Regions from separate parts of the Streptomyces sp. NPDC017676 genome, predicted to be linked through region 2. Evidence: riboswitches for the same ligand, from Rfam matches in the RefSeq annotation. Region 2 holds a riboswitch; the other holds the start of a gene.
What was found. A riboswitch is a leader RNA that binds a small molecule or an ion and turns the genes downstream of it on or off. The one in region 2 is predicted to bind cyclic di-AMP.
Positions count from the first base shown of each region.

Region 1: it holds a riboswitch for cyclic di-AMP, as region 2 does, so the genes downstream of both, ACH4LD_RS04750 (M23 family metallopeptidase) here and ACH4LD_RS18970 (C40 family peptidase) in region 2, are expected to answer to the same signal.

Region 1 is NZ_JBIRJA010000002.1:75,956-83,310, reverse strand. Features, by position in the region: gene ACH4LD_RS04765 (GNAT family N-acetyltransferase) at 1-1,090, opposite strand, end outside; gene ACH4LD_RS04760 (HPr family phosphocarrier protein) at 1,267-1,548, shown strand; gene ACH4LD_RS04755 (GntR family transcriptional regulator) at 1,753-2,439, opposite strand; gene ACH4LD_RS04750 (M23 family metallopeptidase) at 2,638-3,393, opposite strand; cyclic di-AMP (ydaO/yuaA leader) riboswitch at 3,406-3,567, opposite strand; gene ACH4LD_RS04745 (M16 family metallopeptidase) at 3,804-5,192, opposite strand; gene ACH4LD_RS04740 (M16 family metallopeptidase) at 5,189-6,592, opposite strand; gene ACH4LD_RS04735 (DNA topoisomerase (ATP-hydrolyzing) subunit A) at 6,852-7,355, shown strand, end outside.
Region 2 is NZ_JBIRJA010000008.1:125,972-133,326, forward strand. Features, by position in the region: gene bioB (biotin synthase BioB) at 1-537, opposite strand, end outside; gene ACH4LD_RS18950 (8-amino-7-oxononanoate synthase) at 685-1,812, shown strand; gene ACH4LD_RS18955 (DUF397 domain-containing protein) at 1,890-2,111, opposite strand; gene ACH4LD_RS18960 (helix-turn-helix domain-containing protein) at 2,121-2,981, opposite strand; gene ACH4LD_RS18965 (ATP-binding protein) at 3,194-3,649, shown strand; gene ACH4LD_RS18970 (C40 family peptidase) at 4,408-4,881, opposite strand; cyclic di-AMP (ydaO/yuaA leader) riboswitch at 4,885-5,113, opposite strand; gene ACH4LD_RS18975 (hypothetical protein) at 5,455-5,760, opposite strand; gene ACH4LD_RS18980 (ATP-dependent Clp protease proteolytic subunit) at 5,768-6,403, opposite strand; gene ACH4LD_RS18985 (S1C family serine protease) at 6,658-7,355, shown strand, end outside.

The sequences.
Region 1 (7,355 bases), on a different contig from region 2:
GCCGGGGCATCTCCGGGGCGAGGGAGGCGTTCAGCCGGACGTCCGGGGCGGTGTTGATGATCCCGAAGGCGTTCGGGCCGATGATCCGCATGCCGTACGCGCGCGCGGCCCGGACGAGGGCCCGCTGCCGTTCGCGTCCCTCGGGCCCGCTCTCGGCGTAGCCGGCGGAGAGCACGACCAGCCCCTGGACGCCGTGTTCCCCGCACTCGGCGACCACGGCGGGCACGTGCGCGGCCGGTACGGCGACGACGGCCAGGTCGACATGCCCGTCGATGTCCCGCACCGAGCGGTGCGCGGGCACCCCGTCGACCTCCTTGAGGTCTTCCGGGAAGGCCTTGTTCACGGCGTACAGGCGGCCGGGGTAGCCGGCGTCGCGGAGGTTGCCGAGGACGCCGCGGCCCACCCCGCCGGGGGCACGGCCGACACCGACGACCGCGACGGAGCCGGGCGCGAGGAGCCTCCGTACGGAACGGGCCTCGGCGCGCTGCTCCCGCGCGCGCTGCACGGCGAGGGAGCGGTCGGTGGGTTCGAGGTCGAACTCCAGGCGGACGACGCCGTCCTCGAAGCTGCGTTTCTGGGTGTAGCCCGCGTCCGTGAACACCTTGATCATCTTGGTGTTGGCGGGCAGCACCTCGGCGGCGAAGCGGCGGATGCCCCGCTCGCGCGCGACGGCCGCGATGTGCTCCAGCAGGGCGGAGGCGACCCCGCGGCCCTGGTGGGCGTCCTGCACCAGGAAGGCGACCTCTGCCTCGTCCGCGGGCGCGGTCGCGGGCATGCCGTCGGTGCCGATGCGGTCATAGCGTACGGTGGCGATGAACTCGCCGCCGATGGTGGCCGCGAGTCCCACCCGGTCCACAAAGTCGTGGTGCGTGAAGCGGTGGACGTCCTTGGCGGAGAGCCGTGGGTACGGCGCGAAGAAGCGGTAGTACTTCGACTCGTCCGAGACCTGCTCGTAGAAACTGACCAGGCGGTCGGCGTCATCAACGGTGATGGGCCTGATGCGCGCGGTGCCACCGTCGCGCAGCACCACGTCCGCCTCCCAGTGGGCGGGGTACTGGTGCCGGTCCTGCCGGTCCGCCGAGGTCTGCATGGGCCCCAGAGTACGGCTCGCGTCGGACAACGTCGCGAGGCAGTCTGTGGAGGACGGGAAGCCGGACCGAGGCCGCGGTCCGGTGCCACACCGGAGGGGACGGACGTCCGCTCCGGACACGCTTCACGATATGGGAAACTGGTCTAGACAACCTGAACACCGAAGGGCAGCAACACATGGCTGAGCGCCGCGTCAACGTCGGCTGGGCCGAGGGCCTCCACGCCCGCCCCGCCTCCATCTTCGTCCGAGCCGCCACGGCCGCAGGCGTCCCGGTGACGATCGCCAAGGCCGGGGGCAACCCCGTCAACGCGGCCTCCATGCTGGCCGTCCTGGGCCTGGGTGCCCAGGGTGGCGAGGAGATCGTCCTCGCCTCCGACGCCGAGGGCGCCGACGCCGCCCTGGACCGTCTGGCCAAGCTGGTCTCCGAGGGCCTGGAAGAGCTGCCCGAGACCGTCTGAGCGACCACCGCACAGAGCGCCGGAGCCGCGTTCGCCTTTCGGGGCGGCGCGGCTTCGCCGTATCCGGACGCACGCGGCCCGGCGTGCCGTGGATTTACCGCCCGCCGGCGCCCGGCGAACTCCGGGGAATTTCGGCACGAGTGAATTCGGGCAGCAGGAAATACGCCGCCCGGAAATACCTCTTCTTTGTATACGGTGCGCTTGTTAATGCCGCGGGCCCGACATGTTTACGGCATGTTGCGAAGTCCTCACCCGCTCCGCGGCGGGAGAAAACCGCAACCGGTGCGCGCCCGTCCCACGCTCGGCGTGCAGGGCCGTGAGCGCCCGCGCGCGCTCCGCGTCGCCGCGCGCCACCGCGTCCACGATGGCACCGTGCTCCGCCCAGGACTCCACCGGGCCGGTCGGTGCCTCCACCGTGTACATCCAGGCGATCTTGTGCCGCAACTGGGTGAGCATCGAGGTCAGCGAGGTGCTGCCGGAGGCCTGGGCGAGCGTCTCGTGGAACCAGCCGCCCAACGAACGCAGGTCCTCGTTGCTGCCCCTGCGGGCCCGCTCCTGGCCCAGCCGGACCAGACCGCGCAGCACCTTCAGATGCGCCTCGGTGCGCCGCTGGGCGGCCCTGGCGGCGCCCAGCGGCTCCAGCAGCGTCCGCATCTCCAGCAGGTCGGCGGCCTCCTGCTCGGTCGGCTCGGCCACGCACGCGCCCGCGTGCCGGCGCGTCACCACGAAGCCCTCGGCCTCCAGGGTGCGCAGGGCCTCGCGCACGGGGACGCGCGAGACGCCGTAGCGGCGGGCCAGGACCTCCTCGGTGAGGCGGCTGCCGCGCTCGTGGACACCCGCGACGATGTCGTCCCGGATGGCCGTGCACACCGAGTGCGCCGGAATACGCATGACCGACCTCCGTCTTAATCCCCGTGAAACGTCGACGATGGACGTGTGTTCCGTGACTCTATTCCAACGAACCGGAATTTCCGACGCCGGGCCCTAATCCATGGCTATTTTTTGGACAGCGGATCCGGCGGACACCGCGGAAAACGGCGAAAGCCCCGGCTCGGTGAGCCGGGGCCTCGGACAGACGTGCGGTCGGTGTCAGACGCGCACGCCGTGCTTGCGGAGGTAGGCGACGGGGTCGACGTCCGAGCCGTACTCGGGGGTCGTGCGCGCCTCGAAGTGGAGGTGCGCGCCGGTGACGTTGCCGGTGGCACCGGACAGGCCGATCTGCTGGCCCGCGACGACCTTCTGCCCCACCGTGACCCCGATGGACGACAGGTGCCCGTACTGGGTGTACATGCCGTCGGCCATGCGGATCACGACCTGGTTGCCGTACGCGCCGCCCCAGCCCGCCGAGACGACCGTGCCGGAACCCACCGCGTGGACGGCCGTGCCGCTGGCCGCGTGGAAGTCGATGCCGGTGTGCGAACCGGAGGACCACAGGGAGCTGCTGGCCTGGTAGGCGGTGGAGACGTAGGAGTGCGCGATCGGGGCGACGAACATGTTCAGCCGCTTGCGCTCGGCCTCGCGGGCGGCCCGGGCCTCGGCGGCGCGGATCTCCTGGGCCCGCTCGGCCGCCGCCTTCACCGCGGCCTCCTCGGCCGCCTTCTGCTCGGCGGCCTCCTGCTGCGCGGCGGCCTGCGCGCCGATCTCGTCGGCGACGTCCTCGGACACGGCGACGACCGGGGTGAGGCCGGTCTGCTCCGTGGAGTTCTCGGCGGCGAGCGCCGGGGAGGCGGCGAGGGTGCCGATCACACCGGTGGTGGTGAGGGCCGCGACGCCGGCCGCCTGAACGGTGGTCCGCTTGACCCGGCCGGGCTTGCGGTGCTTCCCGGTGGCGCACATGAACGCCATGAAGTGGCTGGTCCTTTCCTTCCCTCTCGCCTACCGGGTTAGCTGACGGGTTCGGAGCAGGAAGGTCTCCTACGGGCCCCCTCGCGCATCGCGCGGGCGCCCGATTCACCCCAGGGACGGTGGGTCCCCGGCTCCCCTGGCTCGCGCCGTACGGGGACTCGGCGATGACTGTCCGGTGCCGCGGGTGCGGCGCACTGCCTGACGAACAGCCCGGACGAAGCTACGCAAGCGCGCTGTCAATCCTCAAACGCATCCCGGATTTTGTAGCGCATCCCACAGGGCAGACAGGCAACCTCCGCCCCAAAACGGGCATCTGAGGGACGAGTGGAACAACGAGGGGCCCTGACGACCCGTAGGTCGCCGGGGCCCCACGCGCGCGTGCCGTCATCCGGCCGCCACCACGGTCGCGTCTACTCGGCCGCCACCACGGTCACTTCACCGATGCCCAGCGCCTCCACCGGCGCCTTGATCTGCGAGGCGTCACCGACGAGGACGGTCACCAGGCGGTCCACCGGGAAGGCGTTCACGACGGCCGCGGTGGCCTCCACCGTGCCCGTGGCCGCCAACTGCTGGTACAGCGTCGCCTGGAAGTCGTCGGGCAGGTGCTGCTCGACCTGGTCCGCCAGCGTGCTCGCGACGGCCGCCGCGGTCTCGTACTTCAGCGGCGCCACACCGACCAGGTTCTGCACGGCGACGTCCCGCTCGGCGTCGGTCAGGCCGTCCGCCGCGACCGTGCGCAGCACCTTCCACAGGTCGTCCAGCGCCGGGCCGGTGTTCGGGGTGTCCACGGAGCCGCTGATGGCGAGCATCGCCGCGCCCGTGCCGTCCGGCGCGGACCTGAGGACCTGCCCGAAGGCCCGCACGCCGTAGGTGTAGCCCTTCTCCTCGCGCAGCACGCGGTCAAGGCGGGAGGTGAGGGTGCCGCCGAGGCAGTACGTGCCGAGCACCTGGGCGGGCCACACCCGGTCGTGCCGGTCGGGACCGATCCGGCCGATCAGCAACTGCGTCTGGACCGCGCCGGGCCGGTCCACGATCACCACACGCCCGGTGTCGTCGGCGGTCACCGGCGGCACCGGACGGGGCTCGCCCGGGGTGCCCGTCCAGGCGCCCAGGGTGTCGCCCAGCAGCGCGTCCAGGTCGGTACCGGTCAGGTCGCCGACGACGACCACAGTGGCCGTGGCAGGCCGCACATGGCGGTCGTAGAAGGCGCGGACGGCCGCCTCGTCGATCTTCTCGACCGTCTCCTCGGTGCCCTGACGCGGACGGGACATGCGCGAGGTCGCCGGGAACAGCTCCTTGGAGAGCTCCTTGGCGGCCCGGCGGGAGGGGTTGGCCAGCTCGTGCGGGATCTCGTCCAGGCGGTTGCGGACCAGCCGCTCGACCTCGCTCGCGGCGAAGGCGGGCGCGCGCAGGGCGTCGGCGAGCAGACCGAGGCCCTTGGCCAGGCGGGAGGCCGGGACCTCAAGGCTGAGCCGGACGCCGGGGTGATCGGCGTGCGCGTCGAGGGTGGCGCCCGCGCGCTCCAGTTCGGCGGCGTACTCCTCGGCGGAGTGCTTGTCAGTGCCCTCGGAGAAGGCCCGCGCCATGATCGTGGCGACGCCGTCCAGGCCGGCCGGCTCGGCGTCCAGCGGCGCGTCCAGCAGCACCTCGACGGCGACGACCTGCTGGCCCGGACGGTGGCAGCGCAGCACGGTCAGGCCGTTGTCGAGGGTGCCGCGCTCGGGCGCCGGGAACGCCCACGGCTTGGCCTCGCCGGGCCGCGGCTGGGGGTGGAAGTCCATGGTGGCGAGCTCGGTCACTTGGCCGTCTCCTCGTTCTCGGTCTCTTCGCGGCCCGCCTCTACGGTCGCTTCGTGCTCGGGGTCCTCGGGGACCCCGGCGTCCGGGGCGGCCTCCGGGGACTTCGGCTCGTACACGAGGACCGCGCGGTTGTCGGGGCGCAGGCGTGCCTCGGCGACCTCCTGGACCTCCTCCGGGGTCACCTCCAGGACGCGCTTGACCGCGGTCAGGGCGAGCTGCGGGTCGCCGAACAGGACCGCGTACCGGCACAGTTCGTCGGCGCGGCCGGCGACCGTGCCGAGCCGGTCCAGCCACTCGCGCTCCAGCTGGGCCTGGGCGCGCTCCATCTCCTCGGGCGTGGGGCCCTCCGCGGCGAAGCGGGCCAGCTCCTCGTCGATGGCGGCCTCGATGACCGGCACCTCGACGTCACCGGAGGTCTTCACGTCCAGCCAGCCCATGGACGGCGCGCCGGCCAGGCGCAGCAGGCCGAAGCCGGCCGCGACGGCCGTCCGGTCCCGGCGCACCAGCCGGTTGTACAGGCGGGAGGACTCGCCGCCGCCGAGGATGGTCAGGGCGACGTCGGCCGCGTCGCACGCGCGCGTGCCGTCGTGCGGGAGCCGGTAGGCGGCCATCAGGGCGCGCGCCGGGACCTCCTCCACGACGACCTCGCGCAGCTGCTCGCCGATGACGTCCGGCAGGGAGCCGTCGCGGGGGGCGGGCTTGCCGTCGTGGGACGGGATGGAGCCGAAGTACTTCTCGATCCAGGCGAGGGTCTGCTGGGGGTCGATGTCACCGACCACGGAGAGCACCGCGTTGTTCGGTGCGTAGTAGGTGCGGAAGAACTGGCGGGCGTCCTCCAGGGTGGCCGCGTCCAGGTCCGCCATCGAGCCGATCGGCGTGTGGTGGTACGGGTGGCCCTCCGGGTAGGAGAGCGCGGTCAGCTTCTCGAAGGCGGTGCCGTACGGCACGTTGTCGTAGCGCTGGCGGCGCTCGTTCTTGACGACGTCCCGCTGGTTCTCCATGGACTCGTCGTCCAGGGCGGCCAGCAGCGAGCCCATGCGGTCGGCCTCCAGCCAGAGCGCCAGCTCCAGCTGGTGGGCGGGCATGGTCTCGAAGTAGTTGGTCCGCTCGAAGCTGGTGGTGCCGTTCAGCGAGCCGCCGGCGCCCTGCACCAGCTCGAAGTGGCCGTTGCCCTTGACCTGCGCGGAGCCCTGGAACATCAGGTGCTCGAAAAGGTGAGCCAGGCCGGTACGCCCCTTGACTTCGTGGCGGGAGCCGACGTCGTACCAGAGGCAGACCGCCGCCACCGGGGTCAGGTGGTCCTCGGAGAGCACCACGCGCAGACCGTTGGCCAGGCGGTGCTCGGTCGCTGTCAGGCCCCCGGAGCCTGCCTCGGCTGTGGTCGTGTGACCCATGGGCATGTACGTCCCTTCGCGAGCGGAGGCGGTTGATGGAAACCGCGGTTTTCCTGCCGTTCCTGCCACTGTATGCAAAGCGTGCGGGGCCCCGGCGAAGTTCCCGCGGCACGTACGCCCAGAGCGGATATCGCCACCCTGCCGGGGCCCGGCCCCCGGCCCCGGCAGGTCCTGTGGAACCGGGTCGCGGCACAGGTTGTCAGTGCGTCGGTCCACAATGGTCCGCGTCAGTTCCGTCCATCCTTTCAGCAAGGAGCCGGCAGCGATGGCCCGCCGCAGCACGAAGACCCCGCCGCCCGACGATTCGTTCGAGGAGAGGATCCTCGACATCGACGTCGTGGACGAGATGCGTGGCTCCTACCTGGAGTACGCGTACTCGGTCATCTACTCGCGCGCCCTGCCGGACGCCCGTGACGGCCTGAAGCCGGTCCACCGCCGGATCGTGTACCAGATGAACGAGATGGGCCTGCGCCCCGAACGCGGCTACGTGAAGTGCGCCCGCGTCGTCGGCGAGGTCATGGGCAAGCTGCACCCGCACGGCGACGCGTCGATCTACGACGCCCTGGTGCGCATGGCGCAGCCCTTCTCCATGCGCGTGCCGCTGGTCGACGGCCACGGCAACTTCGGCTCGCTGGGCAACGACGACCCGCCGGCCGCCATGCGGTACACCGAGTGCCGGATGGCCGAGGCCACGAGCCTGATGACCGAGTCGATCGACGAGGACACGGTCGACTTCGCGCCGAACTACGACGGCCAGGAGCAGGAACCG
Region 2 (7,355 bases):
GGTGATGTCCCCGTACGTGGACTCCGAGGTGTTGAGGTTGTGGTTGTACGCGTCCGCGCCGGCCTCGCGCAGCCGTTCGGCCTGGCCGTCGGAGAGCAGGCCGAGGCAGGCGCACACCTCGACGCCCTCGTTCTGCTCCTTGATGGCCTTGATGGTCTGCGAGACCCGGTCCACGTCCCGGTCCGTCGGGCCGCGTCCGCTGGCCACCAGACAGACCCGCTTGGCTCCGCCCGCGAGGCCCGCCGCGGCGGCCTGGGAGGCCTCGTCCGGCTTGAGCCAGGTGTACTTCAGGATGTCGGCCTTCGAACCGAGCCGCTGGGAGCAGTACGAGCAGTCCTCCGGGCACAGGCCCGACTTGAGGTTCACCAGATAGTTGAGTTTCACCCGGCGCCCGAACCAGTGCCGGCGCACCTTGCCGGCCGCGGCCACCACGTCGAGCAGGTCGTCATCGGAGGTGGCCAGCACGGCGAGCGCTTCCTCGCGGGTCGGCAGCTCGCGCCGAAGCCCCTTGTCCACCAGCGTGTTCAGCAGGTCCATGGGGCCTGATCCTGTCCTACGGGACCGCCCCGGGCCAAGGAGACTTCGCACAACGGAGCAGGTTCACCGTGTGGGTATTGCCACACCCTGGGTAGCCGGCCGTACCGCTAGGGTCTGTCCGCTACCTACAAAAGCACCGGAGGACCCATGGCGTTCGGCTGGATCGACGAGCAGGCCGGGGCGCGCCGCCGCGCCGGACTGGTCCGCACCCTGCGTCCGCGCCCCGCCGACACGCCGCTGCTGGATCTGGCGAGCAACGACTACCTGGGCCTGACCCGCCATCCGGAGGTCGTCGAGGGAGCGGCCGGGGCCGCCCGGACCTGGGGCGGCGGCTCCACCGGTTCCCGGCTGGTCACCGGTACGACGGTCCTGCACTCCGAACTGGAGCGGGCGCTGGCCGCGTTCTGCGGGTTCGAGGCGGCCCTGGTGTTCTCCTCCGGGTACGCCGCCAACCTCGCCGCGGTCACCGCGCTCGGCCCGCACGGCTCGCTGATCGTGTCCGACGCGGGCAACCACGCCTCCCTCATCGACGGCTGCCGGCTCGCCCGGGGCGAGACGCAGGTCGTCGGGCACGCCGATCCCGAGGCCGTGCGCAAGGCCCTGGCCACGCACACGGGTGCCGCGATCGTCGTCTCCGACACGGTGTTCTCCGTCGACGGGGACCGGGCACCGCTGACCGCGCTGGCCGAGGCGTGCCGGGAGCACGGCGCGGGACTGGTCGTGGACGACGCGCACGGGCTCGGCGTGCTGGGCGAGGGCGGCCGGGGCGCGCCGTACGCGGCCGGGCTCGCGGGCGCCGAGGACGTGGTCGTCACGGCCACCCTGTCCAAGTCGCTGGGCAGCCAGGGCGGGGTGGTGCTCGGCCCGGCCCGGGTGATCGACCACCTGGTCAACGCGGCCCGGACGTTCATCTTCGACACCGGCCTGGCACCGGCGGCGGCCGGTGCCGCGCTGGCCGCGCTGCGGCTGCTGGAACGCGAGCCCGAAAGGGCGGCTCGGGCCCGCGAGGTGGCCGCGGAACTGTACGCACGGCTGACCGCCGCGGGTCTGGAAGCGGTGCGTCCGGACGCCGCGGTGGTCTCCGTGCGGGCTCCTTCCTCGGAGCGGGCGGTGCGCTGGGCGGCCGACTGCCGTACGGCAGGCCTGGCCGTGGGCTGTTTCCGTCCTCCCTCCGTGCCCGACGGCATCTCACGGCTGAGGCTGACCGCCCGGGCGGACCTCTCCGGGGCGGAGATCGAACGCGCTGTACGAGTGATCGGCGAAACGCGACCATGAGTCGGCGTACACGGCCGTGTGTCGCACGAGGGTGACGAACGGGGGACGGGTCCGGATCAGGGGCGGGTGACCCCTGATCAGATCCTGGTGACGAACTCCGCCCAGCTGCCGGCGGAGAAGAGCAGCGCGGGTCCGGCGGGGTTCTTCGAGTCGCGCACGGCGAGCAGTCCGGCCGCGGGGCCGGAACGCGGCCGGGCCGTCTCCACGCAGTTGTTCGCGCCCGTGCTGTAGCTGCTGCGCAGCCAGCGCACGGCGTGCAGGTCGGTACTGGCAGGGACGTTCCGAGGCAGAGCTGACATGGTGCCTCCTTACGCGCCGTCACCTATCCCGGCGATGTAGTCCAACGATTCCTCGGGGGAAAGGGCGTGGAACTGAAGGGTGTTGAAGGCCTCGGAGTAGGCCATGAGGTCTTCTTTCCGCTCCAGGTAGAGGCTACTCGTCAACTGGTCGAGAACAACCACGTCCAGATCAGAAGTGCTCGGAAATGAGAAGATAACGAAAGGCCCGGTGAGTCCGACATGCGCCCCCGCGGCGAACGGCAGCACCTGGAGCCGTACCTGGGGCAGCCGGGCCGCCTCCATCAGCCGTTCGAGCTGCCGGGCCATCACCTCTGGGCCACCGACCTCGCGGCGCAGCACCGCCTCGTCCAGTACGGCGCTCAGCACCAGCGGCGGATCGGACCGCAGCACGTCCTGCCGGGCCAGGCGCACCTCCACCAGCGTGTCCAGGCGGTCCTCGTCCAGGTCCTTCACGGCCGCCCGGGTCACCGCGCGGGCGTACTCGGGCGTCTGGAGCAACCCCGGCACCACGGTCGTCTCCAGGGTGCGCATCGCGCTCGCCTGCGACTCCAGGCTGATGAAGTCGCGATAGGTGGGCGGCAGCACCCCGCGGTAGGCGTGCCACCAGCGGTGACGGCCGCCCGCGTCCTCCGCCCCCGCCAGCATCAGCAGCAACTCGCGCAGATGCGTGTCCCGCACCTGGTAGGCGTCGAGCAGTAACCGCAGATCGGCCGGTTTCACACCGCTGGCGCCGGTCTCGATGCGGCTCACCTTCGACTGGTGCCAGCCGACCAGCCGGGCGGCCTCACCGCTCGTGAGCCCCGCACCGGTGCGCAGCATGCGCAGTTCGGCGCCCAGTTTGCGGCGGCGCACTGCCGGACCGTTCTGCATGGGCTCCTCCTTACTCCTTCCGGGCCGCCCACATACGGTCTCGCGTCGCAGAGTTCACCGCTTCGAGCGACAGATATATGCATATCTTGGTGGATCGCTCCCTGTGACCGCGCGTTGGTGGCAGTCTGGCGAACAAGCACCAGTCCGGGACCGTACTCGAACCCTCCGCCACATGTCGGACCACGGCCCCATGGGAAAGGGACGACGTCGCCATGGCAGACCACCTGGAAGCATCCGTCACTCTGCCGAGCGATCCAGCCTCGGTCTCGGCCGCCCGCTCCTACGTCGTGGGCACCCTGGCGGAGTGGGGCCTGCCGTCCGACACCGACGTCGCCGACACCGTGCGGCTCATCGTCTCCGAACTCGCCACGAACGCCGTACAGCACACCTTCGGCCAGTCACCCACCTTCACGGTCGACATCGCGCTGCACCATGACGAACATCTGCGCATCGGCGTCACGGACAGCCATCCTCGCTTCCCGAAGAGACTGCCCGCCGCCGTCCAGCAGGACAACGGCCGCGGCATGGTGATCATCCGCTGGCTCACGGCCGAGTGCGGCGGCAGACTCCGCATCCGCCCCACGCGAGAGGGCGGCAAAACGGTCTCGATCGAACTCCCCTGGACGCTCCCGACGGCCCCGGTACCGGCGCGCCGGCAGGAGCCCTAGCCGTCCGGACAGGGCCGGGGTGTCCGTGCCCCTCTCCCGGCCGAGCGGCACACGGCAGGCACACGGCGGCCGGCGGCTCGGCGCGCCCGGTCGGCGTCTCCCCAGCCCGGTGCTGACCAGCGCTCCGTGACGGCGGACGTACCTCCGGCGGCCGGGAAGGTGCCGAGCCCTGGCGCGCCCCCGATGAGCCCGGTGAGCCGCGCCAGTTCGTTCCGGGCCGGCTTCGGCTCGCGCGGCCGCCGGGACTGGACGGCCGGCGGGACTGGGTGGCCGGCGCGTGACCGAGCGGGTCGGCCGTCCGGGTGATCGGGCGGACTGTGCCGCCGGGCCGTGGTCGGTGCCGGACCGGTCGCCATGGGAGGCGCCGGTTTCACCGTGGTCGTACGCGACGTCCCCGCACCGCGCCGGCGCGGTCCGCGGGACCGGCGACGGCGGGCGGACTCCCGGTGCGCACCGCCCTGGCAGTGACCGGCGTCGCGGCCGTCCTGGCCGCCGGGCCCGCGCGTTCCGGGCGCCCCCGTTGCCGGGCGGCGCCCCTGTGCTCCAGCTCGGGGGTGCGCACCGCGTGGCGCTCCCACGGCCCACGCAGAGGCCGGAGGAAGCCGTGGTCGGGGACGCCTGTCCGCCCCGGCAGGCGTCCGCGGCGGCCCCGGGCCGCCCGTGGGTCCCGGGCGGGCGCCGGGGCGGCGCCGGGAGCGGCCCTGCTGCTGGAACCGCTGTCGGTCTGGGGGCGGGTCCCTGCCCGGCCTGAGGGCGGGTCAGCTGACCCGGCCGTACCAGACGCTCTTCGTCCAGATCTTCTCCAGCTTCACCACGTCCCCGGTCTTCGGGGCGTGCCAGATCTTGCCGTGACCGGCGTAGATGCCGACGTGGTAGACGTACGAACCCGAGTGGAAGAAGACCAGGTCGCCCGCCTTGCGGCTCCTGGAGGAGATGTGGTGCGTCTTGTTGTACTGCTGGGCGGCGGTGCGCGGCAGCTTCTTGCCGGCCTTCTTGTAGGAGTAGAGCGTCAGCCCCGAGCAGTCGAACCGGCGCGGCCCGGTGGCTCCCCACGCGTACGGGGCACCCTTCTTCGAGGCCGCGACCTTGAGTGCTTTCGTCGCCAACGTCGCGGCGGAGGCGTCGGTGGCGAGGCCGGGCACCGCGATCGAGCCGCCCACGGCGGCGAGGGTCAGAGCCGAGGCCGTGCCGGCCCGGGCCATCAGCGGCGGGACACGATTGAGCGCAGTCATGCGCAACCCTTCGTCAGCCGCCTGTGAAGGATGACCTGTCGGATTCGGGCTGGCGAAGTTGCCCGGCCGCGTTGCCACGGCTTCACCCCAAGGGTTGCCCGGAGCCGACGACCGTCCGTGGTGCGGACGAACATCTGTTCCGGCGACCCGTCTTGCTCGGGTCCTCCACTCCTGCCGATCCACTCCGTCGACCGGTCATCCGGGCGGCGGCAGGACTCGGCGTCCGCCCGGATCGCCCCGCCGCGGTGGCGGGGGCTTGTCGTCAGACACGGATCTTGGCTTACGACTGTCCGAAAATCCCAACGGAATCGGGGATTTGTGGCGTTACTCACCACTCACCCGTTCGGGTGGACACTGCTCTGTTCGAGCGTCCGTCAGATCCCGGACGTAGCCCCCGACCTGGGGCGAAGCGCCTCTCAGCGGCTCATGCGGTGGCGCTTGGCGCAACTCGGAAGGCCCGGAAAACGATCTGGATGTACACCGGTCGGCGGTACGTCGTTCGGGCCGTTTCAAGTGCCGTCCGAACGACGCGTGTCGACGCGTGGGGCCCACCGAGCCCGAGGAGCGTCCGGCTCAGCCGACGCCGTCCGGCGGGAGCGCGACGCGAGCGGCCCGGCGCTCACCGTCCAGCACCCGCAACGCCCGTGCCAGCGTGTCCCCGTGCAGCTCCGTCTCGCCCCGCTGGTGCATCAGTGCGAGCGCGTCCCGCAGCTCTGCCGCCTTGCGCACCAGGGCCTGGGCCGCGCGCAGCCCGCGGTAGGTGTCCCCGGGCCGGGCCGGGTTGATGCGGCCCAGCAGGTCGACCGCCTCCAGGTAACGGTCGATCAACTCACCCTCCGCGCAGGTCAGCGCGGGCAGCGGTGGGAGGTCCGGCAGCATGAGCGGCTCACCTCGCGTCCGGTGCGCCGGGCGTGTCCCGGCGGCTCGGCACGATGCCGTCCACCAGACCGTAGGCGACCGCCCCGGCGGCGTCCAGGATCAGGTCACGCTCCAGATCCTCGTGGACCTGCCCGGCCGTGCGCCCCGTGTGCCGCGCGAGCATCTCCGCGAGCGTCGCGCGGATCCGGGTCAACTCCTCCGCCTGGATGAGCAGGTCGCTGGGCTGTCCGCGCACCGGCTCCGGCAGCGCGGGCTGCTCGATCACCATGCGGGCGCCGGGCAGGGTGAACCTCTTGCCCGGCGTGCCGGCCGCGAGCAGCACCGCGGCCGAGGCGGAGGCCTGGCCCAGGCAGTAGGTCGCCACGTCGCAGCCGACGTACCGCATCACGTCGTAGATCGCCGTCATGGCGTCGAACGAGCCGCCCGGCGAGTTGACGTACAGCGTGATGTCCCGGTCCGGCGCCGTGTGCTCCAGGTACATGAGCTGCGCCGTCACGTCGTTCGCCGCCGCGGTGTCGACCGGCGTGCCGAGGAAGACGATCCGGTCCTCGAAGAGCTTCGCGTACGGATCGAGGGTGCGTGTGACGCTCCCCGTGCGCTCGGTGAACTCGGGCAGGACATGTCGGGCGGACGGTCGGAGCATGGGCACACCCTTCCTCGCAGCGGAGCCGCCTTCGGCGAGCTCTCTGTAAAAAATGTACAGGACGTACAGTGAGTTGGGGGGCTGGACACCGTAACGGTTCATCAGGACAGCGCATGGACGCGGGCCTAAGCTGGAGGTGTAAGCGATCATTTCCGGGCTGGTCCCGGTGGGTGCCGCCCGTCGTCGGAAGGCTCCACACCGTGGGTGCGAAAGTCAGAGCCGCGCTCGTCGGAACAGCGGTCGCGTCATTGGTCATGGGCGGAACGGTGGCGAACGCGGCCCCGTCGGACGATTCGCCGCAGGACATCTTCGAGAAGGCCGCGCCGGGCACCGTCCACGTGATGGGCGAGACCAGGGTGGGAAGTGGCTTCATCTACGACGCCGACAAGGGGCTCGTCGTCACCAACGCGCATGTCGTCGCGGGGGAGAACGCCCTCAAGGTCGTCGTCCAGGACAAAGGGGAGGTGCCCGTCCGGATCCTGGGCACCGATCCGTGCGAGGACGTCGCCGTCCTGCAGTTCAGTACGCCGCAGGAGGACCTCAAGGCGTTGGAGTTCGCCGACAGCCGCGACGTCAGGGCCGCCGATGCCGTCACGGCCATCGGCTACCCGGCGTCCTTCGAGAAGAACGTGGAGGCGCAGAAGCCCGTCTACACCGCGGGCAGCGTCCAGTCGCCGAACGTGCCGGCGGATCCCTCGCCCTCCCTGCCCCACTACGCGGACACGATCCAGCACTCCGCCGCGATCAACCCAGGGAACTCCGGAGGGCCGCTCCTCGACGCCGACGGCAAGGTGATCGGCGTGAACACTCTGGGGAACCCCGAGGCGGAGGGGCAGTACTACTCGATCAGCAGTGACCACGTGCGCCCGCTGCTGGACGGGCTGGCCTCCGGTGAGAGGCACAACGACCCCGGTTGGCAGGTCGGCTCCCTGGACGACCCGGACCTCAGCGC